Linked DNA regions of Marinoscillum sp. 108. The main gene of each other region encodes a partner of the protein of the gene in region 2 in a complex. Links are inferred from orthologs where the notes say so. Each region holds a gene or a part of one and is shown on either strand. Other genes may lie near its edges.

Region 1 (10,267 bases), 2.6 Mb from region 2 along the record:
TCATCAGGTCCTCATAGGTAAGTGGTGGAAATACCTTGGCCTCTTTCCCATCGCGTGACCCGCGATTCTTGCGCACACTCTCCATATCGAAAGTGTTGGCGCCCAAATTTGAAAAACTATCGTTAATAGAGCTTTGAATCCCCTCAATGGCCGTAAGAATGCCCACGAGCGAAGTGATACCAATGGCAATAATGGCTGCTGTGAGGAAGGTTCTGAGCTTATTGGCCATCACTGATTTTATTCCTTCTTTTACGTTTTCTCTGAGATCCATGGGTTACCTTTATCGCTTTGGAAAGTTAGTGAGAACTATGCTTTATGAATGACTGTTGCAGTATTAAATTTTGATAGTGGGATGCGTAAACTCTTTCTGATTCTAATCCTTTTTGTTGGCTTTCAGGCCAAATGTGCCTACATCCTCATTCCCATGGATGAAACACAGACCGATCACCTAAAGGCATACGGAATTACTTACTGGATGTTGACCCAGGAGGTGCCAGCCGACTGGTTGCTGAATTATCGCGGAGGTAGTTTTATGGTCAAGCACCTCCAAAGTATCGAAAATGAATGTGTCATCCGAAATGTATCCTATGAGATTATTTCTGATGCACAGGCCAACCAAATCCTGAATGAGATCGCCAGCCCGGCCTCCAATATGGACGTAATGAAGCTGGAGAAATATCCAAAAATCGCAGTGTACTCCCCTAAAAGCAAACAGCCCTGGGATGATGCCGTTACCCTGGTGCTGACCTATGCAGAGATTCCCTACGACGTGATCTTCGATGATGAGATCATGTACAATGAGCTCCCTAAGTACGACTGGCTCCACCTCCATCACGAAGATTTCACAGGTCAGTATGGCAAATTTTACCGCACCTACCAGCACTTCCCCTGGTACCAGCAGCAGCAGCGTGAGTATGAGGAGTCTGCCCGCAAGCATGGCTACTCCAAAGTGTCTCACCTCAAACTGGCTGTAGTCAAGAAAATACACGGGTTTGTTGCCGGAGGTGGTTTCCTTTTTGCCATGTGTTCTGCCACAGATACTTACGACATAGCCCTGGCTGCAGAGGGGTTAGACATAGTGGAATCTATGTATGATGGTGACCCTGCGGACCCTAATGCCCAGAATAAGCTGGACTTTGACAAGACCATGGCCTTTCAGAATTTCCGCCTGGAAAGAAATCCCTATGAGTATGAATACTCTGACATAGACATGCAGGCACGCGAGCGAGGATTGAAACAGGAAACGGATTTTTTCTCACTCTTTGAATTCTCCGCCAAATGGGATCCCATCCCTACCATGCTGACCCAAAATCACGAACACATCATCAAAGGCTTTATGGGACAGACCACTTCATTCAGGAAGTCTCTTATCAAATCGGATGTGGTGATAATGGGTGAAACACGCTCCGTGGGCGAAGCAAGATACATTCATGGAGTTATGGGCAAGGGCTTCTGGACATTCTACGGCGGACATGATCCTGAGGATTACCAACATTTCGTGAATGAACAGCCAACAGACCTGAACCTTCACCCCAACTCACCGGGCTATCGGCTTATCCTCAATAATATCCTCTTTCCGGCTGCCAAAAAGAAAAAACAAAAAACTTGATTTGTGACTTAGAAGTCAACTGTTAATGCATCCGGTCTCCTCGTAGTTCGAGGCTTCTGATAATATCAGCTTCTGCAACGAGGATCTCCTCCCACCGGGCTTTCACATATTCCTCAGTCATATAGACTTTGGCCAGCTCTATGAAATTGACATAGTGCCCCGCCTCAGAGACCATCAACTCATAATAGAAAGTCTGCAACTCTTCATCCGCAATGTTTTTCCAAAGCAACTTGAAGCGCTCACAGCTACGTGCCTCTATCAATGCGTTCATGAGCAGCTTCTCCACTAGCTGCTGATCTCTGCTACCCCCCTTATTCAATACTTTGTTCAGTGCGGTAACATATTCGTCTTTGCGGGCATACCCTAACGCATATCCTCGCTTCTTAAGCTGCTCAATTACACGTTCAAAATGAGCCCATTCCTCAGCTACCACCGGAGTAAGTACGTCTACCAACTCCGACTTTTCAGGATACTGAATGATCAGAGAAATGCAAGATGAGGCCGCTTTCTGCTCACAATAAGCATGATCAACGAGAATGTCCTCTATTTGCATTTCAGCAATGTTGACCCAGCGTGGGTCAGTGGGTAGCTTAAGCCCCAATACGGTTTTGTGGTCCTCCATCATTAGTCAAAAAACATCCATCTCACACCAAAATCCATCACCTGAGACTGCCCCGGGTAATAGGGTGTCACAAAATAGCCATCATTACTTTGCTGGTTGATATTGGTCATTTTCACAAAAGCTCTTAGATTATTGATTTTCATACTCAGAAAAAGGTCTGCGGTGTAAAACTGCTCGATCAGAAACTCTCGCTGCAAATGAAACTGCTGGATCTCAGGTGCATATCCCATTGCGTAATACTGACTTTTGGCATGTACATCTATACCCACTTCCACCCCCATGGTATCTTTAAACCAGTATCCACGCCAGAAAAAACGGCCATTGTAAAAAAACTGTGGAACCTCCATATGGTCAGCGCCCCCGCCAGAAGTGTTCGTATAGTATACCTCATTTTCCAGATGAAAAGCTTCTTTGAGTGCTTTATTCGTGTACAACCTGAAATTAAAATCGCCACCCAATGAAGCCATAATGGCCACATCGCCACTCTGCTGGGCGGTTTTCTCTTCATCAAAGTAGAAGAACTTATCCAGGCTCAGCAACCTGCCCTGAGGCCTGATCTTCAAAAAGCCCAAATCCACCTGCAGACCAGCGGTTATCTCATTGCTAAAAGCAGAAGCAAAACTTTGATTCCACTCGTGATGGTTGCCAAAATACTTCTCATAAATAAAGGCTGGCTTGTACCGCACAGACTTGTATGACCCAAAGAGGAAGTCGGAATTGAGCTGACCAGTCAGCTGGTATTCACCACTTTGCATCAGCTCTCCTTTCGCCTCTATGTTGAACTGGTCTTTCCAATCAAACCGGGTATAACCACCCAAAAACATCTCACTGAAACGCGGCGTAGGGTCCTGATAGAGGTTGTCAAAATCAAGGTCTCTCCTTTTGAGGTATAGGCGGTAAAAGATGTTGGCCAGATCTCCCTTAATCCCCACTTCATTGACCATCTCCTTCCACGTAAATCGCTCATAGGTACTATCCGTCCCCAGCAAAAACTGATCGTAATAACCACCATAGGTAACATCAGTCCCGCTGGACACATCTTTGAAGTCCTGAAAGCCTACCTCCTGATTTTTCAAATCAAACTGATGATAAAATTGCAGTGGGGTGGTCCAGTTATACTGGTGATAGAGGTGAAAATTAAGTCGATCATCATTAGACCGGGCCTCTGAAAGCTGGATGTCAGAATCCTGGTATTCAAATAGGTCTGCTTTGGTCGCCTGAGACAGATCCTCTATATAGATACCTCCGGTTTCTTCTATATCGTACCCCATCTTCACCATATGAAACATGGCGCTATAAGGCTTCTCCTTGTGTTTATAGTAAGTATACAAATCGAAAACCGTACCCACCACATTGCGATCTTGCTGACCACTTTTACCAATCTGCTTATCGGAGGTGATCCGATAAATATCAAAACCCACATTCCAGTTTTCGTTGACATTCCGGCTAAAGGCCATGTCCACCACAGATCGACCTTCTCCCCCAAATACCACCATCAGATTGATATGTGGCGACTTGGAGTCATAGTATTTTAGCTGGTCAGGGTTAATCATGTAAGGATCATAAACCGAAAGACCGCTGGTACGCCCTATCTCCTTTGGAGCCGGGTAAAAAATCGGGAACAGGGCTGTCCCATTGTTACCCAGGTCCTGAAACTTTCGTCGCTCTATATCGAGTTTGGTGAATTTCTCTAATTCGTAAAGTGTCGTATCAGGGTGCCTTTCCTTCTCCTGATTGTTTTTCAGATCGCTCTCATAAATGATCAACGTGGTTTTAGATCCGTAAACCAGTTCACTGGAATCATCCGTGATTTGAGCTGCTGAAAGCAGACTCATCAAAAGAAGTATTGCCGATAGTGATTTTTTCACAGCGCAAAAGTATAATCAAATAGGTTCTTGGGCATAGTTTTTCAGTTTCGACTCCAGGTTAGACAGGAATAACGATTCGTCCTTTAAAAATTTCGTACGAATGGGCAGATAAAAACAGGAATAATCGCGCAGCTCCTGAAACTGCTTCAGCTTCACCATGTCTTTCTCTGTGGTGATCAGGCTGGTATCTTCGTCCATTTCACGGAGAATGTCACGCACATCCGCTGGCTTGTAGCGATAGTGGTCTCTGTAGTTATAAGTGTGCTTCACGGCATAGTTGCGGTGGAGGTAATTTTCAAAAGGCTCAGGATTAGCCATTCCTGAAATGCCCAGTACGTTTCTTTTGAGTTCACACCCATTCCGAAAAACCGGCACCAAAGGATCATACTGTACAGTCATAAAATACACTGCTGCTGAGGTATATTTCTGGATCTCATGCCGCATCCTTACTTGATCTGCCTCACTCATATATTCCGGACACTTGGTCACCACCACGATATCCGCACGCTGCACCCCACGTCGTGCTTCACGCAGCCTTCCTGCCGGCAGCAAATAGTCTCTGTGCAGAGGATTTTCATAGGTAGTAAGCACAATCGACACTGAAGGCGTGACTCTTCGGTGCTGAAAAGCATCGTCCAGCAAAATGGCATGCGCATCCGGCACATGCCCCAATAACTCAGAGATGGCCAGGTCACGCTCTGCCCCTACAGCCACAGGAACTATCCCATGATATTTCTGCAGGTACATGTAGGGCTCATCCCCAATAGTATCAGGTGTGTCAGCGATGGTAGCCAACCTAAAGCCATAAGTTCTCCGCCCATAGCCACGACTGAGAGTGCATATTTTCTTGTCCTGTCCTTGAAAATACCTCACCAGATAGTCAATCATTGGTGTTTTCCCGGTACCGCCTATGGATAGATTACCTACTACCACTACATTTGTATCAAAGCGAACCGTTTTCTTTACCCCATGATCATAGAGCAGGTTTCTGAGCCTGATGATCAGGTCAAACAAAAGTGCAAAAGGAAATACAATAACTTGCCACCAATACATAAAGGGAGTTTACTATGCGAATCAAAGATATTACAGATTTCTTAGAGCAATTTGCACCGCTCAGCTATCAGGAGTCTTATGACAACTCAGGGCTCCTCGTTGGTGATGCCAATGCAGAGATTTCGGGGATTGCCATTACACTGGATGTGACCGAGCAAGTTATTGATGAGGCCATTCGCAATGGAGATAACCTCATCATCGCCCACCACCCGTTGATTTTCAAAGGACTCAAAAGTCTGACCGGAAAACACTGGGTGGAACGATGTGTGATCAAGGCGCTAAAACATGACATTGCACTTTATGCCATCCATACCAACCTCGACAATGTGCACCTCGGTGTAAACAGAAAAATTGCTGAGAAATTATCGCTGAAGAACATTCGTGTTTTAAGTCCAAAGTCGGAGGTCCTTTCCAAGCTGGTTACATTCGTACCCCATGAAGATGCCCAGCAGGTACTGGATGCCCTGTACAAAGCCGGTGCCGGGCAGATCGGTCAGTATGACCATTGCAGCTTTCAGACGGAAGGTACAGGCACTTTTCGACCAGGAGACGGCTCCAGCCCGCATATTGGCAACCACCATGTGGATGAAACGGTCAATGAAAAGCGGATCGAGCTCATTTTCCCCTCCCACCTCAAGCATCGCATGGTCAGTGCCCTGCACAATAGTCACCCCTATGAGGAAGTGGCCTATTACCTCTCCACACTCAGCAATACAAACCAGGAAGTAGGGTCAGGCATAGTGGGTGACCTCACCTCCCCCATGGGCGCATCAGAATTCCTCCGTCACCTCAAGCAAACCATGCGCACCGACTGTGTCAGACATACCCCAATTTGCAAGGAAAAAGTATCAAAAGTGGCCCTCTGTGGAGGAGCTGGAAGCTTCCTGCTCACTAAAGCAATAGGTACAGGAGCTGATGTCTTTGTCACTGGCGATTTCAAATATCACGACTTCTTTGAAGCCGATAACCGAATCGTGGTAGCGGATATTGGACACTTCGAAAGTGAGCAGTTCACAAAGGACTTGCTTTATGATATAATAAGCGAAAAATTCACTAATATTGCACTCCGTTTATCGGAGGTACAAACGAATCCTATCAATTATTTGTAATACTACATGGAAAACACCGTAGCGAAAAAGCTCGAAAGCCTCGTAAAATTACAATCCATCGATTCTGAACGTGATGAACTACTGAAGATCAGAGGAGCCTTACCCGATGAGGTAATGGACCTTGAAGATGAGATTGCTGGTTACCAGACGAGAGTTGAGAAACAAAACTCAGAGCTTGCGGAACTAGAAGAAAATATAGCGAGCAACAAGACCGCCATCAAAGACGCTGAGAAACTCATCAAGAAGTATGAAGAGCAGCAGATGAATGTTCGCAACAACCGCGAATATGATGCCATCACCAAAGAGGTGGAGTTGCAGCAGCTTGAAATTCAAATTCTTGAAAAGAGGATCAAAGAAGCTTACGTAAAAATCGATTCGAAAAAAGAAGAGATTGCCCAGACTGAAGGTATTCTATCAGAGCGCACAAAAGATCTTGATTCTAAGAAAAACGAACTGGATACTATCGCAAGTGAGTCAGAAGCGGATGAGCAGAAACTCATGAAAGATAGAGATAAAGCGGCTAAGCAGGTAGAAGACAGATTGCTGAAATCTTACGAGAAAGTAAGAGAGAACATGCGAAATGGCCTGGCTGTGGTACCGGTAAAGCGTGGCGCCTGTGGCGGCTGTTTCAATGTGGTGCCCCCGCAGAAGCAAGCAGAAATACGTGAAAAGAAGAAAATCATAGTTTGTGAGCACTGTGGCCGAATCCTCTCAGATGTTGAGGATGAAGTGATTGAGGAAGAAAAACCCAAACGCAGAACCAAACGAACAACGACTAAAAAATAATGAAAGCGCCCTTGTGGCGCTTTTTTTATATCACTCCCTTCTCTGGGTGCTTGCCTTTGATGGATCTATAATAGGATTTGATGAACTCCAGGTCCGCTTCCATATCCCCTGTTGGGTAAAAAGGCTCCCGATACTCCACCACTCTGTGCTCAAAGTCAAAACCCACCATCACGATGGGTACTCCAGCCTTGTGGGCGATTCTGTAAAAGCCGGTCTTCCACTCTGGCACATATGACCGTGTGCCCTCCGGCGTAATGGTGATAATAAACTCCTCGTGCTGCTGAAATAACTCTACGACCTGATCCACCATGTTGGTATTCCTCGATCGATCCACCGGAAATCCACCTACAGCCCGCATAAACCACCCCACCACAGGAAGATCAAACAGTGATTTTTTGGCCAGAAAGTGACTCTTCAATCCACTAATACTCCTGGCTGCCACCCCCACAAAAAAGTCCCAGTTACTCGTATGTGGTGCCACGATCACAACATATTGCTTCAGGTCGGGACGCTGGCCTTTCATCTTCCAGCCTGTCAGCCTAAAGCAAAATCTAAAAAACAATTTCTTCATGGGGTTATAGTTTCTTCAATGCTCCTTCTTTGATGGCTTTTCGAGCATACTTATATCCGAACTTGTAAATAGCCTGAGCCTGCTTAAAATCAAACACCTTAAACTTACTCAGTCCAGGAGGCTCCAGAAACACGTCACAGTGCTTCTTTCTGGAATGAACATTCTGAGTGACAGTCAGCATCATGGAGCGCTCCATCAGGTCGCGCCAATTACCCAACTCATATCCCTTGTCGATGGGATTACAATGCAGGGCTATGATCTTATCACAACTCTTCTGGATAGATGCGTAAGGAAGGTTGTCCAGAATTCCTCCATCCACCAATGTTCTTTTACCTATGACTATCGGATCAAATACCACAGGGATACTACAGGAAGCCAGGATGGGTTTAATAAGTTGGCCCTTCTTAAAGACCTTTACCTTCCCTCGTTTGATATCGGTGGTGGATACACACAATGGAATTTTAAGGGCTTCAAAGGAATCCTCCGGAAAGTACTTTTTTAGCTCATGCGAAGCCCGTTCGATATTGAGCAGGCTTCGCCAGTTAAATGACGGGCGGAACGTCGTGAGGAAATTGGTTTTTTCAATAAAGCCGCATATCTCCGATGGGGTGTATCCCGCACAATAGAGACCACCGGCCAGTGCTCCTGCACTGGAGCCGGAAACAATATGGAACGACAATCCCTCTTCCTCCAACGCCTGGATAATCCCTAAATGTGCGATTCCCCGGGCACCACCGCCAGATAATACGAGACCTAGTTTCATAAAGTCAAATCGCTATAAATACCGATTTCCACCACTAACACATCCCAATACCCTGTGCGGATAATCATCTGCATCAGGCCACTACGCCCATATTTGAAAACTTGTCGATTCGTTCGGCAATTCGTTTCTCTACGGAAAGTTTCTCCAGGCTCTTAATATGCTTCACCACTTCTTTCTTCAACTCTTTTGAAGCCGCCTTCATATCTGTATGTGCTCCACCAAGGGGCTCCTTAATGATGCCATCAATCAACTTATGCTGAAGCATGTCCTTGGCAGTCAATTTAAGCGCCTCTGCAGCCTGTTCTTTATAATCCCAGCTACGCCATAGAATTGATGAGCACGACTCAGGAGAGATCACCGAATACCAGGTATTTTCCATCATCAATACTTTATCAGCTATGGCAATACCCAAAGCACCACCAGAAGCTCCCTCCCCAATCACTACACTTACTATAGGTACAGTGAGGGTCATCATTTCTTTCAGGTTTCGGGCTATAGCCTCTCCCTGTCCACGCTCTTCTGCCTCTATACCCGGAAAAGCTCCAGGAGTATCTATCAGGGTGATCACAGGGGTATTGAATTTTTCTGCCAGCTTCATCAGACGTAGGGCCTTTCGGTAACCTTCTGGATTGGCCATACCAAAATTACGTTCCTGCCGCTGCTTGGTATTGCGACCCTTCTGCTGACCGATAATCATCACCGAGAGTCCGTCTACTTTGGCAAATCCGCCTACCATGGCCTTATCGTCCTTCACCGTACGATCACCATGGAGCTCTATAAAATCATCGGAAATTTCATAAATATAATCCAGTGTGTAAGGTCGTTCGGGGTGTCTGGATAACTGAACTTTCTGCCACCGGGTCAGGTTTTCAAAAGTATCTTCTTTCAACTTCACAATCTTTTCTTCCAATTTTGTGATAGCCGCCGACACGTCTACATCACTCTGCTGGGCCAACAGTTTCATGTCTGCCAGTTTGCTTTCTAATTCTACGATTGGTTTTTCGAATTCTAAGTGCATGTATTGAAAAATTTTGAGGTACAAATGTAGCCATAAATACCCTTTTCAGACATTTTAACCGAATTGAAAAACACATTTAAAATATTTGAAATGAAGTGTTGCATTTGAAGAAGTAAGGGTATAGTTTTGCAACGCAATTGAGCAAACGGTGTGGTAGTTCAGCTGGTTAGAATGCCTGCCTGTCACGCAGGAGGTCGCGGGTTCGAGTCCCGTCCATACCGCAAAAAATTGCAAAACCCTCTGATTTTCAGAGGGTTTTTTTTGTTTATAGAGGTTTCGAAAGAATCAAGGTATAAATTCTCCTTGAAGCTTATACCTGTTCAACTCTTATCCAAAACAGAATTTCTCTCAACCAACTTCGGCGCAATATCCAAAGCCTCTGACTCGGTTTCATTCAGTAAATCCAGAAGAGTGGTCACGGCCATGCGGCCCATTTTATTGGTGGAGTGCTCTATGCTCGACAATCTGGGAAAGGTGTACTCACACAATGGCCGGTTGTCAAAACCCAAAACCGAAACCTCCTGTGGCACCTTCACTCCTATCACATTGAAGTGGGCAATCACCTGGGCTCCGATCAGGTCATTGTAACAAGCCACTGCATCGTATGCCCCTTCCTGCCAATATCGGTCAAGAATCTCAGAGGCAGTACCATCCGTATCCAGGAAACTTGCCGTACAATTCGGAAGGCCGCTTTCACCCAAAGCCTTATTATATCCACTTAGTCTGGCCACGCCATTCTTTAGCGCCTGAGAGAGTCCTATAAACAATAGCTTTCGGTGCCCCGAAGCTATTAGGTACTTACCTCCAAGGTAGCCACCTTCCTCATCATCAAATGAAATATGAGGAAAAACCTCCTGGTCTATGATTC
Region 2 (10,385 bases):
AGCAAATCCTCCAGGTTATAATCATCGTATTTTTTCTTCCAGGTCTTCACGTAGGTATTTTGAGCTTTTATATCCTACAGATACAGCGCATGCTCAAATTACTCCCCGGAAAAGAAGAAATTTTTAAACATTTGCAACAACAACAACGAAATAGTGATGATTTAATGATTTATGTAGAATATGACTTGATCTATTGATTATTTATCAATAAACAAGCAAAATCATTAGCACTGCCAATTTCAGCATTCCTCTGAGGTTGTGCATGGCCTTGGAAAGGGCGTTGTAGAGCTGTTTTTTGTCCAACTCAAGGATATCGCCAATTTCATCGAAGCTCAGTCCATTGAAATATTTCAGATAGACGATCTCCTTTTGGAGAGGTGAGAGCTTATTCAGGCACTCCACTACAGCGGATGTTGGCTGATACTGGCCGGCAGAAAAAAATGGATTGGGATCTTCCAGTTCCTCAAAAGCACCCTCTGATTCGGTCAGACTCCTACGCTTCTTCTGGTTTTGTAGTTCTCTGACTATTCTGTGCTTAAGGGATTTCATCAGGTAAAATCGGATGGTGCGAACCGGTCCCAGACGATCCCGCTTCACCCACAAATCCACAAAAAGGTCCTGAATACAATCATCCACGAGTGTGGAATCGGGTGTTAAGTAGCGACCATAAGACAAAAGGGCCGGCACCTGAGAGTAGTAAATATAATCCAGAGCGTTTCTATCTCCCGCGCAAAGGTCTTGCCAGAGATCATGGTCCCTTCGCACACTGTAAGCAATATAGAGTTCTCTAGACTTCATTAAACCTATTGTAATTCCAATGGTAAATAACCATCAGATTTTACACATCAAAAAATTAAGTTAAAGATATTTTCAAAATTTTCAATTTTGAAGGAAACGGGAGGATCGGAAAGAAATGAGCGCGTACATGGAAAAAAATCAACGCTCAGTCCTGTGGCTGAGCCACCTCACCGGTTTGTCAGGCTTTTTCCTTACCCAGAAACTTCTCGAAAGAGGATCGCAACACCTCAAGGCTAAAGGGCTTGCTGATGAAGTCCCTCATTCCGGCCTCAAAACAGTCCTGCATCTCGTGTTTGGTGACATTGGCCGTCACGGCTACAATCACAGGAGGTCTGGAGCTTGCGGATTTGAGAATTTCGCGTGTAGCTTCTATTCCGCTCATGATGGGCATACGCACATCCATCAGTATAAAATCATAGGCTTTCAATGCAGCCATTTCCACCACCTTCTTCCCATTCTCAGCAATCTCCACATTACTCACGCCCAATGTTCGGAGCATTTTTCTGGTAACGAGCTGGTTCACCTGCTGGTCTTCAGCTACCAGTACATTCAGGTGAGAATACTTGTTGATGGTAGGTTCTTCAATTTCAGGATCATCCCACTTAGACCCTTCAATTTTGAACGGGAGAATGAAGTAAAAACACGACCCTTTCTCCGCTGATTTCTCCAACCCAATCTCCCCACCAATGGCTTCCACCACCTTTTTACAAACACTCAAACCAAGGCCTATGCCTTCCAAAGAAGGGTTGTTATCATCCCGATGAAATCTGTTAAAAATATGAGCTCGCTGAGCCTCGGGAATTCCCATGCCCGTGTCAGCAACACTTATTTTAATCTCGGCCTGTCGGGAAGTTTTAGATAAAAGTACTGAGCGGATATTGATTTCCCCCTCATCGGTAAACTTCACTGCGTTGTTTACGAGATTGATCAGTACCTGACGTACTCGGGTAAGGTCACCTCTCAGGTACTTAGGGATTCGCTTGTCCGAATGATAATTGATGGAAACATTTCCAGTCTTTAAAGCCACTTTCGGAATAAAAAACTGTATCACATTAGACACCACCATGTGCAGATCTATTCTGTCCTCTTGCAGGACCATCCCCTCTTCTTCTATCATAGTGATGTCCAGTAGATCCGAAATAAGTCCATGCAGAATATCGCTACAATGGCTCATGTCCTTAAGTAGAAGGGCCTGTTCTGGAGAAAGTTTGGTCCTTTTCAGAAGATCGAGATTGCCAAGCACTCCATTGAGTGGTGTTCTGATCTCATGACTTATATTAGTCAAAAAGCTGGTCTTAATGCGATCAGCCGACTCGGCACGCAACTTCTCTCTACTTAGGGAGATGTTAGATGCTTTTAATCTTTCCCTGTCCCTCTCATATTCTTTTTTATAAAAAAACAAAGTGAAAGAAAGTACCGAGAGCATCAGGGCATTAGACACAGCAATATCAATCATCCATTGCCTTTCATCCGTATAGGGTCTAGCTGCATCAGGATTGACAATTTCAAAGACCGTAAAACCAAGTACCATCGTGAGAGAGACCACTATGAAAAGCCTAAACTCTTTGGGTTTGAGAATGAGTAACCCAGATAAGAAAATGAGCGCAAACATGTTGTGAATAGAGCCCATTACACCACCAGAAGGTAACCAGGCCAGGCCTAGCAAAAGATAAAGCAGGCTGTAATATCCGACAGTCATCATTCTAAAGACTGCCCATCTTTTGTGCGCTATATAAAAACCTGTATAAGTGATAGCTCCACCAAGGTAAATCACCATGATGGCATTCTCATACCCGGAAAAAAAACCAAATACGAGCCAGAAATAGAGAATCAGGATGGTCAATATCAAAGTGACCTCAAAGAGTTTGACCTCTATGGGAACGTTGGTACCTAATGACGGTATGAATTTTTTGAGTGTCAATTTCCTGGCTCTGAGAATTAATAAATGTAGGAAATTGCACTCATCAAGGGTTAAGGTTTTAGATGAGTCGGGTATTCATATCGATATAATCCAACTTTTGGCATGCATTCTCTCTCAAAAATCACATCCATGGATCACCTCAAAGCGCATTGCTATTTTGGAAAAAGCGATGCATCGAGCCCCGGAATGATTCTGAGGGCATTTTTGTAATATACCTTTTTCAACACCTCATCAGATAAATCCAGCCCATACATACGCCAAAAAGCATGGTACTTTTTGTAGTACGGAAAATACTCGTCGGCAGTCTCCAGCACCCGAAAATAGGTGTAGTACTCCTCTGGATTATAGGCATCCTTGGCAAACAAAATTCTATCTGAATATTGTTCAAAAAATGCTTTGGCGGCTCGTGGCTGTCTCCCCAACTCAGCAATCACAGCCCCTATACCCACATTCACATTGGCATATTGGTCCAAATGGTCTCCCAAAGCCTGTAGATCATTGGCCATCCATCCCATGTGTGCATTGATGAAAGTGGTCCCCGGGTGTTTAGCAAAAATATGATGTTGCTCAGCTATGATCTGCTCCCAGGGAGCCGGGTCAGTAGTACTCCTCTTTCTGCCTGGCCGCAGTTTCAACTCCAGCCAGCGCTCGTTTTTCTCGTCATGATCGTCCCAAAACGGCTTAGGGTCTGCCGCATGAATGATCACCGGAATCCCCAAATCACCACATTTGGCCCAAACAGGGTCAATCCTGGGGTCATCTATGGCCACCCGATTCCCATTCACATCGTTGATTCCCATCCCGAGGCTCTTGTAAATTTTCAGCCCTTTGGCACCGTTTTTCACATCTTCTTCCAACTGGCGAACGGCCTCTTCAGACCATCCCGGATTACCTATTTCTTTGAAGGAAACATTGGTGAAAACCACAATTCTACCCGGAGCTTCGCCCGCTATACGACTGGTCATACCGGCCAGATACTCCTGACTACCAATATCGCCCGCTTCCCTGTCATATCCCCTGCCACTCAGGTTCACCATGATCCCCATGTTCAGCGTATCCATTTCCCCAACAATCTTGGCGATCCTGTCCTTTGTGAGGTTCCACTGGTGACTGTGCACATCAATAAAAGGGAACCTGGCCCGGGTAACCGGATGCTCTGGCACGACAAGGGAGGAAATGGGATCATAGCGCTCGAAATCCATCACAGGTTCAGAGTCAGACTCCTGACCAAATAGGGTAAGACTTAAAACAAGGGCAAAGGCCAGGGTAAATATTCTGTTCATAAGGATGAAAGTAAAGTGACAATGTAGGTAACGTACACCTTTCCAGTAAAGATTTGAATTATCCGATATTAGACCAAGTGAAACAGGCATCTTTTATCATTATTGAGACAAAAGTGAGGTATGCTTATACGATAGGTCGCCTTTGTCTTCAATAAAATGGATCAACCCGAAAATCTGTGGGGTGATTGTATTAAAGATGGATAGTGATCCGTAATCTGGCACCTCATATGACTCAATCCAACTGATCGGCTACTTACCCTTCATTTTCTTTGCTTGCCCAAAGAAAAACGAAGCAAAAGAAAAGGCACCAACGCAAAAAATCATTTCGACTCATCGTTTTTGGCTTTTTTTAAAAATTTTCTGGAGTCAAAATGATTCACACTTGCCTTGGATGCCCCACCCGCCTTTGTGCCCTTACTTTTCTGGATCTACAGTGGATTTTTTTCAGTTTTGCAAAATATAAACTCTGAAGTGATACCCACACAAATATTGCTTGATCCAATAAAATCAATACACCCGGCACATGTTCAACACAAAAAAGCCATTCCGAAATTCGGAATGGCTTTTCACTTTCTACTATTTAGTTCCTAAATTTTAGGAGTTACTGAACTTTTCTTTAATCTTTTCGCCAAAGTCCTTAAGTGAACTCTTCACATCCTCTGAGGTCTCAGCGGCAAATTCCCTGGTATCATTCCACGCCTGCTTGGTTGAGTTTTCCACCTTATCTATGGCACGGTCAAGGTCATCGGCCTTTTCATTGAGATCTGCCTTCATTTTCTCCAAAAGTGTTTTATTTTGATCTGTTGCCTCAGCGATCTTGTCATCCAGATTGTCCAACTCTTTCTCCACATCCAGTTTGATCTCTTCCAACTCGTACTTCAGATCCTTTTTCTCTTCTTCAAAAGAATCCTTTAGTTCAGTCATGGCATCCTCAGGGGTTTCCTTTTCCTTTTTACCAGAACAAGCCACGACCAGTACGGCCATAACAACCACTCCAAAAAGCTTCAAAAATGTATTCATAACGGGCTTAGTAGGTTTCATTTTTTTCGATTTTTTAATTCAACAATGCTCTCCAATAAGAAATAATCGCACCGAAATCACAAAACACTGTATACCAAATAGTTATAATTTTCAGGAGTCCGTTTATTTTCCCATATTGAGAATATAGCTCTCTAAATGAAAATACCTGGACCCCACCATGGCGAATGACTGATACCGAACACATCCCTTTTCTATTTTGTCCGGTAACGCACAGTATACGGGTGACATCTATGCAAGGAAATATCGTAAGTCACTTATTTACAGATATTTATACTTTTTGGCACAACCATTGCCAATAGGACAATGTCATGTTAGGAAAAAATACAAATATCAAAAGGGGGCAAGCGAAAACACTACTCATTATTCTGGGAGTGATCATTGCATTGATAATGACAATGAATAGCCCGATTTTCACAGCAGACAACATCAACATGCCAGCTCCCGAACATCAGGAACAAGTGGCTGAAGTGGATGCTAATGAAGCGGAATCACAACCAACCAGTGGCTCATCTTCCGGCGCAAAATTCAATTCCGGAACCAGATTACTGCACATTTTTACCAGAAATCTGCCATATTTAAACAACAAATAAAATGGAAATGACCAAAAGACTATATCGATCCAAGAAAGACTCAATGCTTGCTGGTGTTTGTGGGGGAATCGCTGAATATTTCGACCTGGATCCTACTCTGGTGAGAATAGGATACCTCGTATTGTCTGCTTTGAGCGTGGGTTTCCCGGGGATTCTGGTGTACATAATCCTCTGGATTGTGGTACCCGAGCAGTACTAAATCATCTTAGAGTAGGTGGTAATCCACCTGTGGGGCACTTCACCGCTCTGAGCCATCTGATAATCTGAATAGCTGCAGGGGACCATTCTGCTTCGCAGAAAACCTGAAGTCTCCTCCGGATGGGGTACCTCCATCCACCATTTCTCAGAAATCTTGCTTTTATAAAACCGGATGGTGGAAGGCTCCCCGCCAAGGGCTACCTCATAGACCAAATAATCATTTGACCTGAAGTTTTTATCGCCTTTGCGATTATAAAAGCCTTCAATGAAATACCAGATCATGGTGGCCAGAACAAAAGCTGTCTTGCGGTCCTCGGTATCCCTGGCTACATCGTATTCATAAAACCCAATAGAGCTTAACTTATCGTTGAGCCCGGCATACCAGCAGATCTGACAGGCCTCCTCGCCAGTGAGCCCATAAACCTTGGCATCTGTAGCTCCGGGGCAGTAATGAGCCTGTATAGCCGAGATATCAAAACTCACCATATCTGCATCTCTCACGATGGGCTCTAGCTCTTTAATGTTCTCCTTCACCATCCCCAGTCGGACTACCTCAAAATAGAGCTTCTCAAGTAGTTCAGTTTCCTTTTCTTCCACCAGATAAGACTGATGCCCCAGCTGGTAATAGTTGAATAAGAAATTAGGGTCGTGCTTGAAAATCCGGTGAACGTGCGATTGGCTGGGGATACCTGTTTTCGGGTCCGTCAGGTCCAGCTTATTGTCAATATTGAGCATGGTGATAATCTTGTCTTGATTTTCGTAAGCCATATACTGGCCAATATCAAGGTCGTGACTTCCGCCTATGATCAATGGAAGAATATTTTGCTCCATGAGATGAGCACATACCTCCTGTAAGCGCTGGTAGGTATCTTCCAATTCAGGTCCATTTCTGAAATTTCCCAGGTCCACCACCCTGAAGTTACCTGACCCTTTCTTGAGCTGATAAAGACTTTTGCGAATTTCGGTGGCCGAGCGAGAAATTCCGTCCTGATTTCCCTCCTCAGCGCCCCTGGACTCCTGTAACCCAATGATGGCTATGTCTTTGTCATCTATCTCGGGCATCTTTTCCTGGTTGATATAAATAGAGTGTGCCAGTGCTGAAGTGGGTAACTTGGAGAGGTCTATTTCCCTGGAAATAGGATCAAAAAACAGTTTCAGGTCCATTGAATGAGGGCTATATTCAAAACAAATCTACTAAAAAATCCGAGGCTATTTGCCACGGAGGATCAGGCACAAAAAAAGGGAAAACTTTCGCTTTCCCTTTCCATTTTCTTCATCGGATTACCCTCCGAAATCATCGAATCGGATGTTCTCATCAGGGATTCCATAGTCTTCTCCCATTTTCTGAACAGCGGCGTTCATCAATGGAGGTCCACAGAAATACAATTCAATTTCCTCCGGCTGGTCGTGCTTGCTCAGGTACTGATCGATCACCGCCTGGTGAACGAAACCTAAGAAACCGTCACCTTCTTTATCATGAATATCTTTTTTCACTTTCCAGTTGTCTTCAGGAAGTGGCTCAGAGAGCACAAGGAAAAAACTGAAGTTAGGGAAGTCTTTTTCCAACTGAAAGAAGTGATCCAGGTAGAACAATTCTCTCTTAGATCGACCCCCGTACCAGTACGTCACTTTTCTACCGGTCTTCAAGGTCTTGAAGAGGTGATACAAGTGAGACCTCATAGGAGCCATACCCGCACCACCACCTACATAAAGCATCTCTGCGTCAGATGGATTGATGAAGAACTCACCATAAGGACCTGATATAGTTACTTTGTCTCCTTTTTTTCTTGAGAAAATATAAGAGGAAGCAATCCCTGGATTTACTTTCATCCAGCCATTGGCTGCTCTGTCAAACGGAGGTGTAGCGATCCTCACATTCAGCATGATCTCTCTTCCCTCTGCAGGATAAGAGGCCATAGAATAGGCACGCTCGATGGTCTCCGTGTTTTTCATTTTCAGATCCCAAAGCCCAAACTTGTCCCACTCCAGCTGGAATTTATCCGGCTGATCGTGCTCCTCAGGGTGAGCCTCAATGTCCATGTCTTTGAAGTCCACTTCGCACTCAGGTACCTCTATCTGAATATAGCCACCCGCCTGATAGTCCATGTCTTCAGGAATTTCTACAACAAATTCTTTGATAAATGAGGCCACGTTGTAGTTTCTCACTACGGTCGCTTCCCATTTCTTGATACCGAAAATCTCCTCTGGTATCTCTATTCTCATATCCTGCTTCACTTTCACCTGACATGAAAGTCGGACTTTTTCCTTCTGCTCTGTGCGACTCAAATGCCCTACCTCGGTTGGCAGCACATCACCACCCCCTTCTTCCACTTTACACTTACACATGGCACAGGTACCACCCCCACCACATGCAGATGGTAAGAATATTTTCTGACCAGAAAGTGTAGAAAGTAGCGTAGATCCGGCTGAAGTGGTGATCGGATTAGCCTCATCACCATTGATGATGATATTAACCGGGCCAGATTGCACCAGCTTGGACTGAGCAAAAAGCAGGATAAACACTAACAGGAGAATTACCGCGGTAAAGGCAATAATTGACGTAATTATGACTGATGACATAGGGCTGAAGCCTTTTGATTGAACTTAAATTGAAGCAAATATAAGTGATAAACTATTCTGAATAAAGGCAGAATAAGTCTATTTAGTTCTCGGTTTGGTAACAGTATGTTTGACCAAATGTTCACCTGGTCAATAGATTATTTTTAGCAGGGAGGTCAGCTTGCTTTTGAGCTGCCGCCGATCCACAATGAAGTCCAAAAAGCCATGATCTTTTACAAATTCAGCGCTTTGGAAACCTTTCGGCAAATCCTTGCCAATGGTCTCCCGGATCACACGCGGGCCGGCAAAGCCAATCAGTGCACCAGGTTCAGCGATGTTGAAATCCCCCAGCATGGCATATGATGCCGTCACCCCGCCAGTGGTGGGGTCGGTAAGCAGTGAGATATAAGGTATCTTGGCCTCCGAAAGCAATGCCAGTCTTGCAGAAGTCTTAGCCATCTGCATGAGCGAAAATCCCGCTTCCATCATTCTGGCACCCCCAGATTTGGAAATCATCAGAAAAGGGACTTTCTTTTTTAAAGAATGATTGATCCCTCTTGCGATTTTCTCACCTACCACTGATCCCATAGACCCACCAATAAAGGCAAAATCCATACAACAAATGGTGATTTCACGACCGTTCATTTTGCCATAGGCCGTCCTTACGGCATCTTTCAGCTCCGTCTTTTTTTGCGTTGCCGCGATACGCTCAGGATACTTTTTGGTATCTATAAATTTGAGCGGATCACCAGAGGTGAGCTCAGCGTCCAGCTCTGTGAATTGATTGTCATCAAACAAAATTTCGAAGTACTCTTTGGAGCCAATCCTTACATGATAATCATCATCAGGACATACGTAAGCATTGTTTTTGAGCTCGCGCATGTGAATGATGTTGCCACTTGGGGTTTTATACCAGAGTCCGTCTGGGGCCTCTTTCTTTTTCTCCGTAGGAGTGTTGATTCCTTTGTCTTGTCTTTTAAACCAAGCCATATGCCGATTTTAAGTGAACTGCAAAACTAAGTGATGTTGGGTAATTTGAGAGGAAGTCATTCGCTTTTCTAAATCATGCCGCAGCATTGATCTATTCAGAAAAAGTCAGATTTTACTTAACTTCTTCATAATCAACATAATCCCCGCCTCTGAAATCTTTTTTCTCATTCTTTCGATCGCCAGGGACATAGTCGATGTCCAGGTTACTTCCAGCAGCACGCCTTCTGGCATGCTGCTGATGAGTTTGTCCTGTACTTTGGTATTGTTGACGCTGCTGCTGGGCGCCCAAAAAGAGTATTTTGAAAAGAAACCCTCCTACTCGATAGATCAAATAAGATATGAGGGCTATTATCAACAAGAATTTTAACATAGTACTCTATTAACTTATCTACTGAGGTAGAGGTTTCGTTCAGCGTAAATTTCAAGAAAGTAATCATCCATCAAATCATCGATGAAGTAGATGGCTTCACCCGTAGATTTCATTTCGGGTCCCAGTTCCTTATTCACATTAGGGAACTTGTGGAAAGAGAACACGGGTTCTTTGATGGCATATCCGTGCTTATAAGGTTTGAAATCAAAGTCTTTTACCTTCTTGGCTCCCAGCATCACCTTGGTCGCGTAGTTCACATAAGGCTCCCTGTAGGCTTTGCAAATGAAAGGCACCGTACGGGAAGCCCTTGGATTGGCCTCAATAATATAGACTTTGTCATCTTTGATGGCAAACTGAATATTGATAAGTCCAACGGTTTCCAGCGCCTTGGCGATTTTAATCGTGTACTCTTCGATCTGCCGAATCACAAAATCCCCCAGGTTGTAAGGGGGTAGTACTGCATAAGAATCTCCAGAATGGATCCCTGCGGGCTCTATGTGCTGCATGATCCCGATAATGTACACATCCGTACCATCACAAATGGCATCAGCTTCAGCTTCAATAGCCCCTTCCAGAAAGTGATCCAGCAAAATCTTGCCATCGGTTTTCTCCTTCAGCAGATTCACCACGTGCTC
Region 3 (10,164 bases), on a different replicon or contig from region 2:
GATGATAGCTACCTCTTCCTCATCCATATAGGTCTCCACAGAAACCACATTATCATCATATATATCGGCGATTTTAGCACTGTCTTCTGCCAGAATGATCCGCTTCAGCGACACCTTCCCCACCAGTTTGCCAAGGTCATCCACCACATATACAGAGTAGATCTTCTGCACATTTTCAGCCTGCTTGCGTATCTCTTCTATACACTGCTTGATGGTCCAGTTGATATTGGCTTTGATCAGCTCCTTGGCCATCAGTCCTCCAGCCACATCCTCTTCATACCTGAGTAGGTCCAGGATGTAGCTGGCCTTTTCTTCGTTGTCTATGAATCGGATAACTTCCTCCCGCTTCTTGAGAGACATCTGATAAAGGATATCAGCTCCATCATCAGAATCAAGATACTCGATGTACTTAGCCAGCTCTTCAGGAGTGAACTCCGCAATGAAATCCACCCTCACATCTTCCTCCAGATCATTCAGGATGGCCGCATCCACCTCTTTGGGCAGAAGCCCAAACACATAGTGGCACTCTTCCGAGTCAAACTCATAAAGCAGCGCGGTGATATCAGCCGGATTGACTCCTTCAAGCGACTGCCTGATGAAAGCCTCATCTTTCTCATCCAGTGCTTGCTGGAAGCGCTCCAAAAACTCTTTGCTAAGCGCAAACTCCATGATGGATTCGGTGGTCATGCGGAAATGTATTTTGTCAACTGTATAAACTCACTCACCGACAATTGTTCAGCTCGCTGGCCAAAAACTTCGGTATCAGTAGCAAAATCCAAATTTAAGTCTTTTAGGGCGTTGCGCAACGTCTTCCTTCTTTTTCCAAATCCGGCTTTCACCACCCTTTTAAACAGAGCTTCATCACATTCCAGTCGGGCAGTTTCGTTTCTGGTAAGCCTGATCACTGCGGATTGTACTTTGGGTGGGGGATTGAACACCTGCGGCGGTACAGTGAAGAGGTATTCGATATCATAAAAAGCCTGTAGCAATACACTCAGTATCCCATAGGTCTTGTTGCCTTCTTTTGAAACGATCCGGTCAGCCACCTCCTTTTGGATCATGCAGACCACTTCGTTCACCGTATCTCTATGATCCCATATTTTAAAAAATAGCTGGGAGGAGATGTTGTATGGAAAATTGCCAATGACGCCTATAGGCCCATTCATTTCGGCCAGATTGTATTTGAGGAAATCCTGATGCAAAAATTTAGTAGCGTGTTCAGGAAAATGATCCTTTAGATAAGCCACAGATTCAGTATCCACATCAAACGCTATGAAATCTGGAAATTCATCCAGCAAATACTTGGTCAATACTCCTGTGCCCGGCCCCACTTCTATCAAAGTTGACATCTTTCCTGGATCCAGTCCGTTCACAATTTTCCTGGCGATGTTTTCATCCTTCAGAAAGTGCTGACCTAAATGCTTTTTGGGAGTTACCTGTTTCAAAGGGTCTGATTATTTTAAAATGAATTAACTTTTCGGCGCTGTAAATTTGACAAAATATGAGTGATACTTCTCAAAACAGAGAGAATAAACCAATAATAGGTATTTCCATTGGAGATTTTAATGGTATTGGGCCAGAGGTGGTCATCAAAGCCCTTAATGATAACAGGATACTGAGGCATCTCACGCCTGTGATCTATGCCGATGGACGAGTCATCTCCTTTTACAGAAAACAACTCGACCTCCAGAATTTCACTTACAATCAGACTAAAAGCATCGAGAGCATTCATCAGCGGAAGGTAAATGTTTTGAACCTGAACGAGCAGGAAATTGAAATCACCCCAGGTGAGCCTGGAAAATCCGGCGGGGAATATGCCATTGCCTCGCTCCGAAGAGCGCTTGAAGACCTGAAATCAGGAAAAATACACGCCATTGCTACTGCTCCATTGAGCAAGGAGATGGTACAGTCCGATGATTTCAAATTTCCCGGGCATACGGAATTCCTCACGCAGGAAGATGGAGCTAAAGATAGCCTCATGTTTTTGGTCGCAGAAGGCCTGAGAGTGGGTGTGGTTACTGGTCACATTCCATTGAAAGAAGTGGCTCAGGCAGTCACACAGGAGCGTATTGAAGCCAAACTGAATTTAATGATTAAGTCCTTGAAGAAGGATTTCGGAATCAAAAAGCCCAGAATTGCAGTGCTAGGGCTCAACCCCCACGCTGGTGAAAATGGCCTTTTAGGTGAAGAGGAAGAAAAAATTATCAGCCCGTCTATCAAAACCTTTAAAGACAAGGGTAACCTCGTGTTTGGTCCGTACCCCGCTGATGGCTTTTTTGGCACCAATCAATTCAGAAGTTTTGACGGGATATTAGCCATGTACCATGATCAGGGCTTGATCCCTTTCAAGAACATGGCCTTCGATACGGGCGTAAATTTCACTGCAGGGCTTTCCTTCATCAGAACCTCTCCTGACCATGGCACCGGCTTCCCAATCGCCGGCAAAGGAGAGGCCAGCGAGACTTCTATGAGAAACGCCATCTATATGGCTGCAGATATATTCAAAAACAGATCAGAGCACCAATAGACAATCCCCACGAAATTTGTTTTTTTATATGTGGTTTATTCCTAAATTTGCGGTTCTTTAAGCGGACAGAAGGAAAGCGCATGAAAGGGCTCAGGGAATTTCAGATAGATATTTTCAATTTAGGCTACAAGCTTCACGAGTTTGAATTTCAGATTGATAACCGACTACTGGGGATGTATGAGCACAGTTTGGTGGAAAAAGGCAGTGGTATTTGTAAACTCAGCCTGGAGAAATCCGAAACCATGATGAACCTTCACTTTCATATTGATGTGAAAGTGGAACTCATCTGCGACCGTAGCCTGGATAGTTTTGACTATCCGATTAAGCTTGAAGAATCACTCATCATTAAATTTGGTGAGGACAATTACTCACTCAGCGATGATGTGATTGTGATCAAAGATGACACAGCCACCATCGATGTAAGTGAGTTTATTTATGAATTTATCACCCTGGCAGTGCCTCTGAAGAAGCTTCATCCACGTTATGAGGAGACAGAAGATGACGAGCCAGATTTGATATATACTTCCGAAGATGAGGATACGGACCGAGAGAACGGTGAAGTGGATCCACGATGGGAAGCATTGAAAAAACTTAAAGGAAAAAAATAGAAAAATAAGATGGCACACCCTAAGAGAAAAATTTCCAGAACCAGAAGGGACAAGAGAAGAACGCATGTGAAAGCTACTCCAAAGAGCTACGTAATATGCCAAACCACTGGTGAACCACACCTTCCGCACAGAGCATTCTGGCATGAAGGCAAGCTTTACTACAAAGGTAAAGTGGTTATGGAAAAAGAAGTTCTGGCTTAATACAGCCAAACAATCAATATAGCATGACAAAAATCCGCGCGGCAATTACCGGGGTTCATGGGTACGTTCCAGACTATGTGCTTACCAACCATGAGTTGGAAACCATGGTCGACACGAACGACGAATGGATCAGGAGCAGAACGGGCATCGAAGAACGTAGGATTCTCAAAGGCGAAGGTCAGGGAACCTCTGTGATCGGTGCTGAAGCAGTTAAGGGCCTTTTGGCCAAGACGAATACAAAAGCAGAAGAAGTTGACTTGATTATTTGTGCCACTGTAACGCCTGATATGCCTTTCCCGGCTACAGCCAATATAGTAGCGGATATGGTCGGTGCTAAAAATGCTTTTGGTTATGACCTTAGTGCCGCGTGTTCAGGATTTCTCTACGCACTCGCCACAGGAGCACAGTTCATACAGTCCGGCACCTACAAAAAGGTGGTGATCATTGGCGCTGACAAGATGTCGTCCATTATAGATTACACTGACCGGGCCACCTGCATTATTTTTGGTGACGGAGGTGGGGCCGTGATGTTGGAGCCCACTGAAGAAGACCTGGGTGTGATGGATTCCATTTTGAAGTCTGATGGTTCTGGGGCACCGTATCTGCACATGAAAGCAGGTGGAAGTCGCAAACCAGCCACCGCAGAAACTGTGGCACAGCGTGAGCACTTTGCCTTTCAGGAGGGCTCTACCGTTTTCAAATTTGCGGTCACCAATATGGCAGATGTGGCGGCAGAGGTCATGGAAAAAAATAACCTGACCAGTGACGATATCAGCTGGCTGGTACCTCATCAGGCAAACAAACGCATCATTGATGCTACTGCCCGCAGAATGGGTGTGGGTGATGACAAAGTGATGCTGAACATTCAGCGATACGGCAACACTACAGCTGGGACTTTACCATTGTGCCTTTGGGATTATGAGCCTCAGCTCAAAAAAGGAGATAATATTATTCTTGCTGCTTTCGGAGGTGGATTTACCTGGGGAGCAACGTGGCTTAAATGGGCCTACGATCCAAAATAATTTCACAAAAAACTTACCATGGCAACAACTGCAGATTTTCGTAATGGTCTTGTTATCGAGTTTAATCATGACCTTTTTACCATCATTGAATTTCAGCATGTAAAACCCGGAAAAGGTCCCGCATTTGTGCGTACCAAGCTCAAGAGCCTTTCGACCGGCCGAGTGATCGACAACACTTTCACCTCCGGCCACAAGGTGACTACCGCCCGGGTGGAAAGAAGAGCATACCAGTTCCTGTACAAAGATGACATGGGCTTCCATTTTATGGATAGTACCACCTTTGAGCAACTCCCCATATCCGATTCATTGATCAACGCACCTGCACTCCTGAAAGACGGACAAGAAGTAGATGTGCTTTTCCATGCTGAAGAGGAAAGGGTACTCGGAGTAGAATTACCACAACACGTGATTCTCAAAGTGGTGTATACCGAGCCCGGTCTGAAGGGGGATACTGCCACCAACACTACCAAACCTGCCGAATTGGAGACAGGAGCCACCATTCAGGTGCCTTTGTTTGTGAACCAGGATGAAGTCATCAAGGTGAATACACAAACAAATTCCTACGTGGAACGAGTTAAATAAAATAATTACCTTTATTTACCGCCAGAGTAAAATCGATCTTAAGTGCTTATTGCGCCCATTTTGATAGACAACCAAAAATGCTAAATAATGAAAGCAAAAGAAATTCGTGATTTAATAGATTTTATTTCAGGCTCAGGCCTTGAAGAGGTAAACATAGAAACAGAGGAGTTCAAGATCAATGTGAAAAGATCTTCACCTCAGGTAACTGTGGCTGCAGCACCAGCGCCTGCTGCCCCAGCAGCACCGGCTCCGGCGCCAGCACCAGCTGCTGCCAGTGAAGCTCCCAAAGCTGCACCAGCTGCTCCCGCACCTGCCAGCGATGCACACCTCATCACCATCAAGTCACCAATGATTGGTACATTTTACCGATCAGCCAATCCTGAATCACCAGCTTTCGTGAATGTAGGTGATGCTGTTAAGCAGGGAGATCCGGTTTGTATCATTGAAGCCATGAAGCTTTTCAATGAAATAGAATCTGAAATATCTGGCAAAATAGTGAAGGTACTCGTGGAAGATGCTCAACCAGTTGAGTACGATCAGCCTTTATTCCTTGTAGACCCCTCTTAATCCAAAAAATAAAAAATCGTGTTTGATAAGATTCTCATAGCTAATCGCGGAGAGATCGCTCTTCGTATTATACGTACTTGTAAAGAGATGGGCATCAAAACTGTGGCCGTCTATTCTACCGCTGATGCCGACAGTTTACATGTAAGGTTTGCCGATGAGGCCGTCTGCATAGGCCCTCCTGCCAGTAAAGATTCTTATTTGAAAATACCACAGATCATCTCTGCGGCAGAAATCACCAATGCAGATGCGATACATCCTGGGTATGGTTTCCTGGCTGAAAATGCTGAATTCTCTAAAGTTTGTGAAGAGTATGGCATTAAATTCATAGGTGCTTCTGCAGACATGATCAATGCCATGGGTGACAAGGCTACCGCCAAGGCCACCATGAAAGCAGCCGGAGTACCTACCATACCAGGATCAGACGGGTTGCTAGAGTCAATGGAGCAAGGGATGAAACTGGCTGAAGAAGCCGGCTACCCTGTAATGCTAAAAGCTACCGCTGGTGGAGGTGGTAAAGGCATGCGCTACGTGAAGGACAAAAGCGGATTCAAGAAAGCATGGGATGATGCCCGCCAGGAAGCTGGCGCTTCGTTTGGCAACGACGGTCTGTACCTTGAAAAATTCGTAGAAGAGCCTAGACACATCGAAATACAAATAGTAGGTGATAGCAGAGGACGGGCATGTCACCTCTCGGAAAGAGACTGCTCCATCCAGAGAAGACATCAAAAACTCATAGAAGAGACGCCCTCTCCGATCGTAACGCAGGAACTGCGTGAGAAAATGGGACAGGCGGCCATCAAAGGGGCTGAGGCCATCGGATATGAAGGAGCTGGTACCGTAGAATTCCTGGTGGATAAATATGGTGATTTCTTCTTCATGGAGATGAATACACGTATTCAGGTCGAGCATCCTATTACTGAAGAAGTAACGGATTTTGACCTGATCAAAGAACAAATCAAGGTAGCCGCTGGGGTGGAGGTTTCTGGTAGGAACTACTATCCACAGCTACACTCTATAGAGTGCCGTATCAATGCCGAAGATCCGGCCAATGGCTTCAGACCTAGCCCCGGAAAGATCACCAATCTACATTTCCCAGGTGGTCATGGTGTTCGCGTAGACAGCCACGTCTATGCCGGATATGTGATTCCACCATTTTATGACTCTATGATTGGCAAGCTGATCGTCTCAGGGCAAACCAGAGAAGAGGCCATCGTACGTATGAAGAGAGCTCTGCAGGAAATGGTCATAGAAGGGGTGAAAACCACCATTCCGTTCCATATCAGATTGATGGATGACCCGGTTTTCAAATCCGGAAAATTCACCACTAAATTTCTGGATGACTTTGACTTTTCTGGCCTGTAAAACAGACCAGAAAAGTCCTCATGAGGGTTGCAAATAGTGCTGAGTTAGAGGTGAATTGGGCTTTATATAGGTCACTTTTCCCTAAAAACTATCCAAGAAAAGCTCGTAATAATGCCGTATAAAGGTTCAAAAGACCATAGGTTTTATACTATCTTTGATAACAGCCGTTAACTGGGCAAACAAACACATTTTGTCAGCTACTCATCCAAACAATCGTCTTACAGAAGAACAGAGGGAACTTATTTCGGAGCTTATAGGCAACGCGATCAAGAAAGCGGTGCAGTCTATGGAGCAGATGCTCAAAATAAGGGTCAATGCCAGTCATATCACCTATGGCGTAGGTCCACTGACCCCCATTCCTGAATTAGACCTGTTAGGTCGATTCAAGGCGCACCTGGTCAAGCTGGTATTCAGTGGCGATATCCGTGGGGCTTTCTATTTCGTTATCCTGGATCATGAGGTAGACCTGATCAATACTGTCTGCCTTCCACCCGAATTCAAGTCAGACAAACGGACCGAAACCAAGCTGATGAAGCATGGATTCATGTCAGAAATCGAAAATGTGATAGCAGCCTTGTCTATGAAAGAAATATCTGAGTATCTGGGCGTGCAATTGGAACTCAGGGTACCTCAGATCCAAATCATGTCTGGCAATCTGATCAACGAGTTTTTTGAAAAAGAAAATAAGGTTCATAAAACAGCCTTTCATGTCAAATCCGTACTGGAAGGAGTTGCTGTTAACGTTGCTCCTTTTTTTATCTGGATACTCGACGATAATTTTTTGAGGATTCTAAAGTTGAATACTTCAGAAGGTTGAGTGATTCAGGGTTGAATCAAAGTGCAAACCCCATGATGAGGACATCATCAGGCTGATCATTGGAGCCTTTCCATTGATCGATGAATGTGGTCAGCAAAGTCTTTTGATCTAAAATTGGTTTATCAGCATTCTCCAAAATGGCTTCAGCCACCATTTTCCTTCCCAACTTCTTATTCTTATCGCCACCCATCAGGTCACGAAAGCCATCACTGGATAGATAGAGGTTAGACTTCACTCCTTCTTCCAACACAATGGTGCTGGTCTGATAGGTATGCTGCATTTCAAACATTTCACCAATCTGCATTCTATCAGCTTTGATGATCTCCATCTTACCCTTCTTCACATGCATTAAATCTACTTTGGCGCCTGCGAATTCTACATGCCTGATGGCTAAATTGATTTTAAGCAGTCCCACATCAGCACCGGTACCCACCTGGAGTTTTTCTCTGTCGCTAAACTTAGTGGCAATTTTGTGATGAAGGTATCTCAGAATAGTCCCGGGATCACGGGTCTCATACGACTCCATCACCCGCTGGAGTGATTGCTTGTACACACGAGTCATCATACTGGCCAGGTGACCATGCCCCATACAGTCAAAGAGCGCAATAAAAAGATCTTCTCCGTCTTTGAAAATCCAGAAGCCATCCCCCCCTACCTTGCCACTCATGGGGAGATTGATAATGAAAGCATCCAGAAAACTTGCCACGACCTCCTCAGGAAACAAAGAAAAATAGTTCTTCTTTGTTACATCCTCTAAAGACGAAACTCCAAGGTTATAGTACGTGCGTTCCTGATCAAGCATGCTGAAATTTTACTGCAAACCAATAACCACAAATGCTTCATGGTTGTTCCAAACTATCGGAATTACGTATATGGAGACATCTTCGGGTATTTTCAACTTGGAAGGCATCCCCTGAAACACGACAGGCACTGAAATCATAAAGTTGGCTCCCAGGTTCGCACGGACGTTTCCGGCCACCACGTTCGAGATTTCGCCAGCCATATCCAGGATATCCTCCTCAGAAGGATCATCTATCCCAATGAAAATCTTAATCAGATCCTCATACATAATTCGGTTAGCTGAAATATAAACAAATCCCTTCCGATTTCCAGATATTCCTATCATTCCGGTATAGTCCTTCAACATCAGACCTTCGGATTGCTTGATATAAGGTACGTTCAGTTCGGAATCAATCTCTGTCAGGTGCCTGAAGTAATTGTTGACTGAATTAATGAACAGACTACAGGTGGCATCAAACTCCGCTTTGCTTGTTTTCATTTCTCTTTAGTAATCGGTCAAAAGCTTTGGCGAGATCATCGGCATTCACAGGTTTATAAAGAAAACCACGTGCGCCTTTATCCAATGCTCTCAGGCCGGTTAATTTATCTGATAGAGCCGTGATGATCATAACCTTGCATTTTGGGTGCATAAGCATGATTTCATCCAGGCAAGCCAAACCGTCCATTCCCGGCATGGTAATATCCAGCGTTACCACGTCTGGTTTTTCTTCCTTAACAATCTTCACAGCACTCGCCCCATCAGGAGCCATACCTATGATCTCAATATCGTAATCTTTCAGATTTTTCTCAATTATGCGACGCATAATTGATGAATCATCAACTATCAGTAGTCTCATGCTCTTTTGATTGGTCTTCTACAATACCACTGATGGGTAAATTTATGATTAGTTTGAAGTACTTACCTTCCTCAAAAGTGGTGGTAAATGTTCCATTCATCTCCTCTATCAGTGTCTTCACTAAATTCATGCCTCTTCCACGACCTGCGTTTTCATCCACTTCCGTAGCGGTTGAAAATCCTTTTTCATAAATGAGGTTGATCACCTGATCATGTGTGAGTTTCTCAGCCTCAAATTCAGTAAGTATGCCACTTTGAACTGCCCTTTGTTTTACTCTGATCACATCGAGTCCCCTGCCGTCATCCATGTAGCATATCTCGAATCGCTGATCTTTTGGCTGATCCAGCTCAATAGAAATCGTTCCTCTGATCAATTTTCCAAGTGACGTTCGGGTTTCACGATCCTCTATTCCATGCTTTACGGAATTTCTAATCAGCTGAATCATGATGTCCCTAAAAGCATCAATGTGCTCATTTGGAAGCACCAGGTTGCTTTCATTTTTAAAGAAAAAGTCCACCGGCTTGTCCATTTTGTCTGACAGCAACTTAACTGATCGCTCCAGATTGTCAATGAGCATGATATTGGAAACCACATGACCACCAGATGGGTACTTACGGTAGATATCTGCCACCTTTCGGAGCATAGAGCTCATTTCATCGATCATCTTATCGGCATCATCGATCTCATAGAGGATGGTGAGGAAATCCTTACCGGTCACTTCCTTGAGCTTTAGACTTTCAATGGCTTCCTCTACCTCATGGAATTTTTCGCTCATGATGTCAAGGCCTATCACTACGGCATTCCCTTTGAGGTTGTGGATGGTTTCGAAGGTGAAATCAAG

What was found.
Region 1: the proteins of accD (region 2) and GV030_RS04085 are in contact, whole or in part, in a solved structure (PDB 8UXZ), measured with the Escherichia coli proteins. The link is inferred for Marinoscillum sp. 108 from one-to-one orthologs.
Region 3: the proteins of accD (region 2) and accB are in contact, whole or in part, in a solved structure (PDB 8UXZ), measured with the Escherichia coli proteins. The link is inferred for Marinoscillum sp. 108 from one-to-one orthologs.

What each region holds. Positions count from the first base shown.
Region 1 is NZ_LR734808.1:983,937-994,203, forward strand. Bases 7,428-10,234 are described here. They hold GV030_RS04085 (acetyl-CoA carboxylase carboxyltransferase subunit alpha), read right to left. Parts: upstream 9,400-10,234; coding sequence 8,455-9,399; downstream 7,428-8,454. Other genes in these bases: GV030_RS04075 (lysophospholipid acyltransferase family protein), read right to left, coding at 7,428-7,618; GV030_RS04080 (patatin-like phospholipase family protein), read right to left, coding at 7,623-8,381; GV030_RS04095 (LacI family DNA-binding transcriptional regulator), read right to left, coding at 9,720-10,234. Also shown: GV030_RS04040 (ABC transporter permease), read right to left, coding at 1-271; GV030_RS04045 (asparagine synthetase B), read left to right, coding at 353-1,609; GV030_RS04050 (tRNA-(ms[2]io[6]A)-hydroxylase), read right to left, coding at 1,632-2,231; GV030_RS04055 (putative porin), read right to left, coding at 2,234-4,099; lpxK (tetraacyldisaccharide 4'-kinase), read right to left, coding at 4,115-5,152; GV030_RS04065 (Nif3-like dinuclear metal center hexameric protein), read left to right, coding at 5,167-6,261; GV030_RS04070 (zinc ribbon domain-containing protein), read left to right, coding at 6,268-7,047; more of GV030_RS04075, read right to left, coding at 7,073-7,427; more of GV030_RS04095, read right to left, coding at 10,235-10,267. UniProt on the Escherichia coli protein: Component of the acetyl coenzyme A carboxylase (ACC) complex. First, biotin carboxylase catalyzes the carboxylation of biotin on its carrier protein (BCCP) and then the CO(2) group is transferred by the carboxyltransferase to acetyl-CoA to form malonyl-CoA.
Region 2 is NZ_LR734808.1:3,545,132-3,555,516, reverse strand. What follows is about bases 7,461-10,385. They hold accD (acetyl-CoA carboxylase, carboxyltransferase subunit beta), read right to left. Parts: upstream 9,381-10,385; coding sequence 8,541-9,380; downstream 7,461-8,540. Other genes in these bases: carB (carbamoyl-phosphate synthase large subunit), read right to left, coding at 9,765-10,385; GV030_RS14430 (DUF4834 family protein), read right to left, coding at 9,493-9,750; nqrF (NADH:ubiquinone reductase (Na(+)-transporting) subunit F), read right to left, coding at 7,461-8,411. Also shown: GV030_RS14480 (FecR family protein), read right to left, coding at 1-50; GV030_RS14475 (RNA polymerase sigma factor), read right to left, coding at 205-798; GV030_RS14470 (ATP-binding protein), read right to left, coding at 977-2,719; GV030_RS14465 (amidohydrolase family protein), read right to left, coding at 2,872-4,002; GV030_RS14460 (hypothetical protein), read right to left, coding at 4,597-5,043; GV030_RS14455 (hypothetical protein), read left to right, coding at 5,352-5,633; GV030_RS14450 (PspC domain-containing protein), read left to right, coding at 5,641-5,832; GV030_RS14445 (formimidoylglutamase), read right to left, coding at 5,829-6,995; more of nqrF, read right to left, coding at 7,113-7,460.
Region 3 is NZ_LR734817.1:377,706-387,869, forward strand. The notes cover bases 4,064-6,767. They hold accB (acetyl-CoA carboxylase biotin carboxyl carrier protein), read left to right. Parts: upstream 4,064-5,027; coding sequence 5,028-5,507; downstream 5,508-6,767. Other genes in these bases: GV030_RS19025 (beta-ketoacyl-ACP synthase III), read left to right, coding at 4,064-4,358; efp (elongation factor P), read left to right, coding at 4,377-4,940; accC (acetyl-CoA carboxylase biotin carboxylase subunit), read left to right, coding at 5,526-6,767. Outside these bases: mgtE (magnesium transporter), read right to left, coding at 1-687; 16S rRNA (adenine(1518)-N(6)/adenine(1519)-N(6))-dimethyltransferase RsmA, read right to left, coding at 684-1,445; 4-hydroxythreonine-4-phosphate dehydrogenase PdxA, read left to right, coding at 1,502-2,527; GV030_RS19015 (DUF177 domain-containing protein), read left to right, coding at 2,608-3,135; rpmF (50S ribosomal protein L32), read left to right, coding at 3,145-3,336; more of GV030_RS19025, read left to right, coding at 3,360-4,063; more of accC, read left to right, coding at 6,768-6,869; GV030_RS19045 (hypothetical protein), read left to right, coding at 7,060-7,686; GV030_RS19050 (PP2C family protein-serine/threonine phosphatase), read right to left, coding at 7,703-8,488; GV030_RS19055 (chemotaxis protein CheX), read right to left, coding at 8,498-8,965; GV030_RS19060 (response regulator), read right to left, coding at 8,940-9,323; GV030_RS19065 (nitrate- and nitrite sensing domain-containing protein), read right to left, coding at 9,304-10,164. UniProt on the Escherichia coli protein: This protein is a component of the acetyl coenzyme A carboxylase complex; first, biotin carboxylase catalyzes the carboxylation of the carrier protein and then the transcarboxylase transfers the carboxyl group to form malonyl-CoA.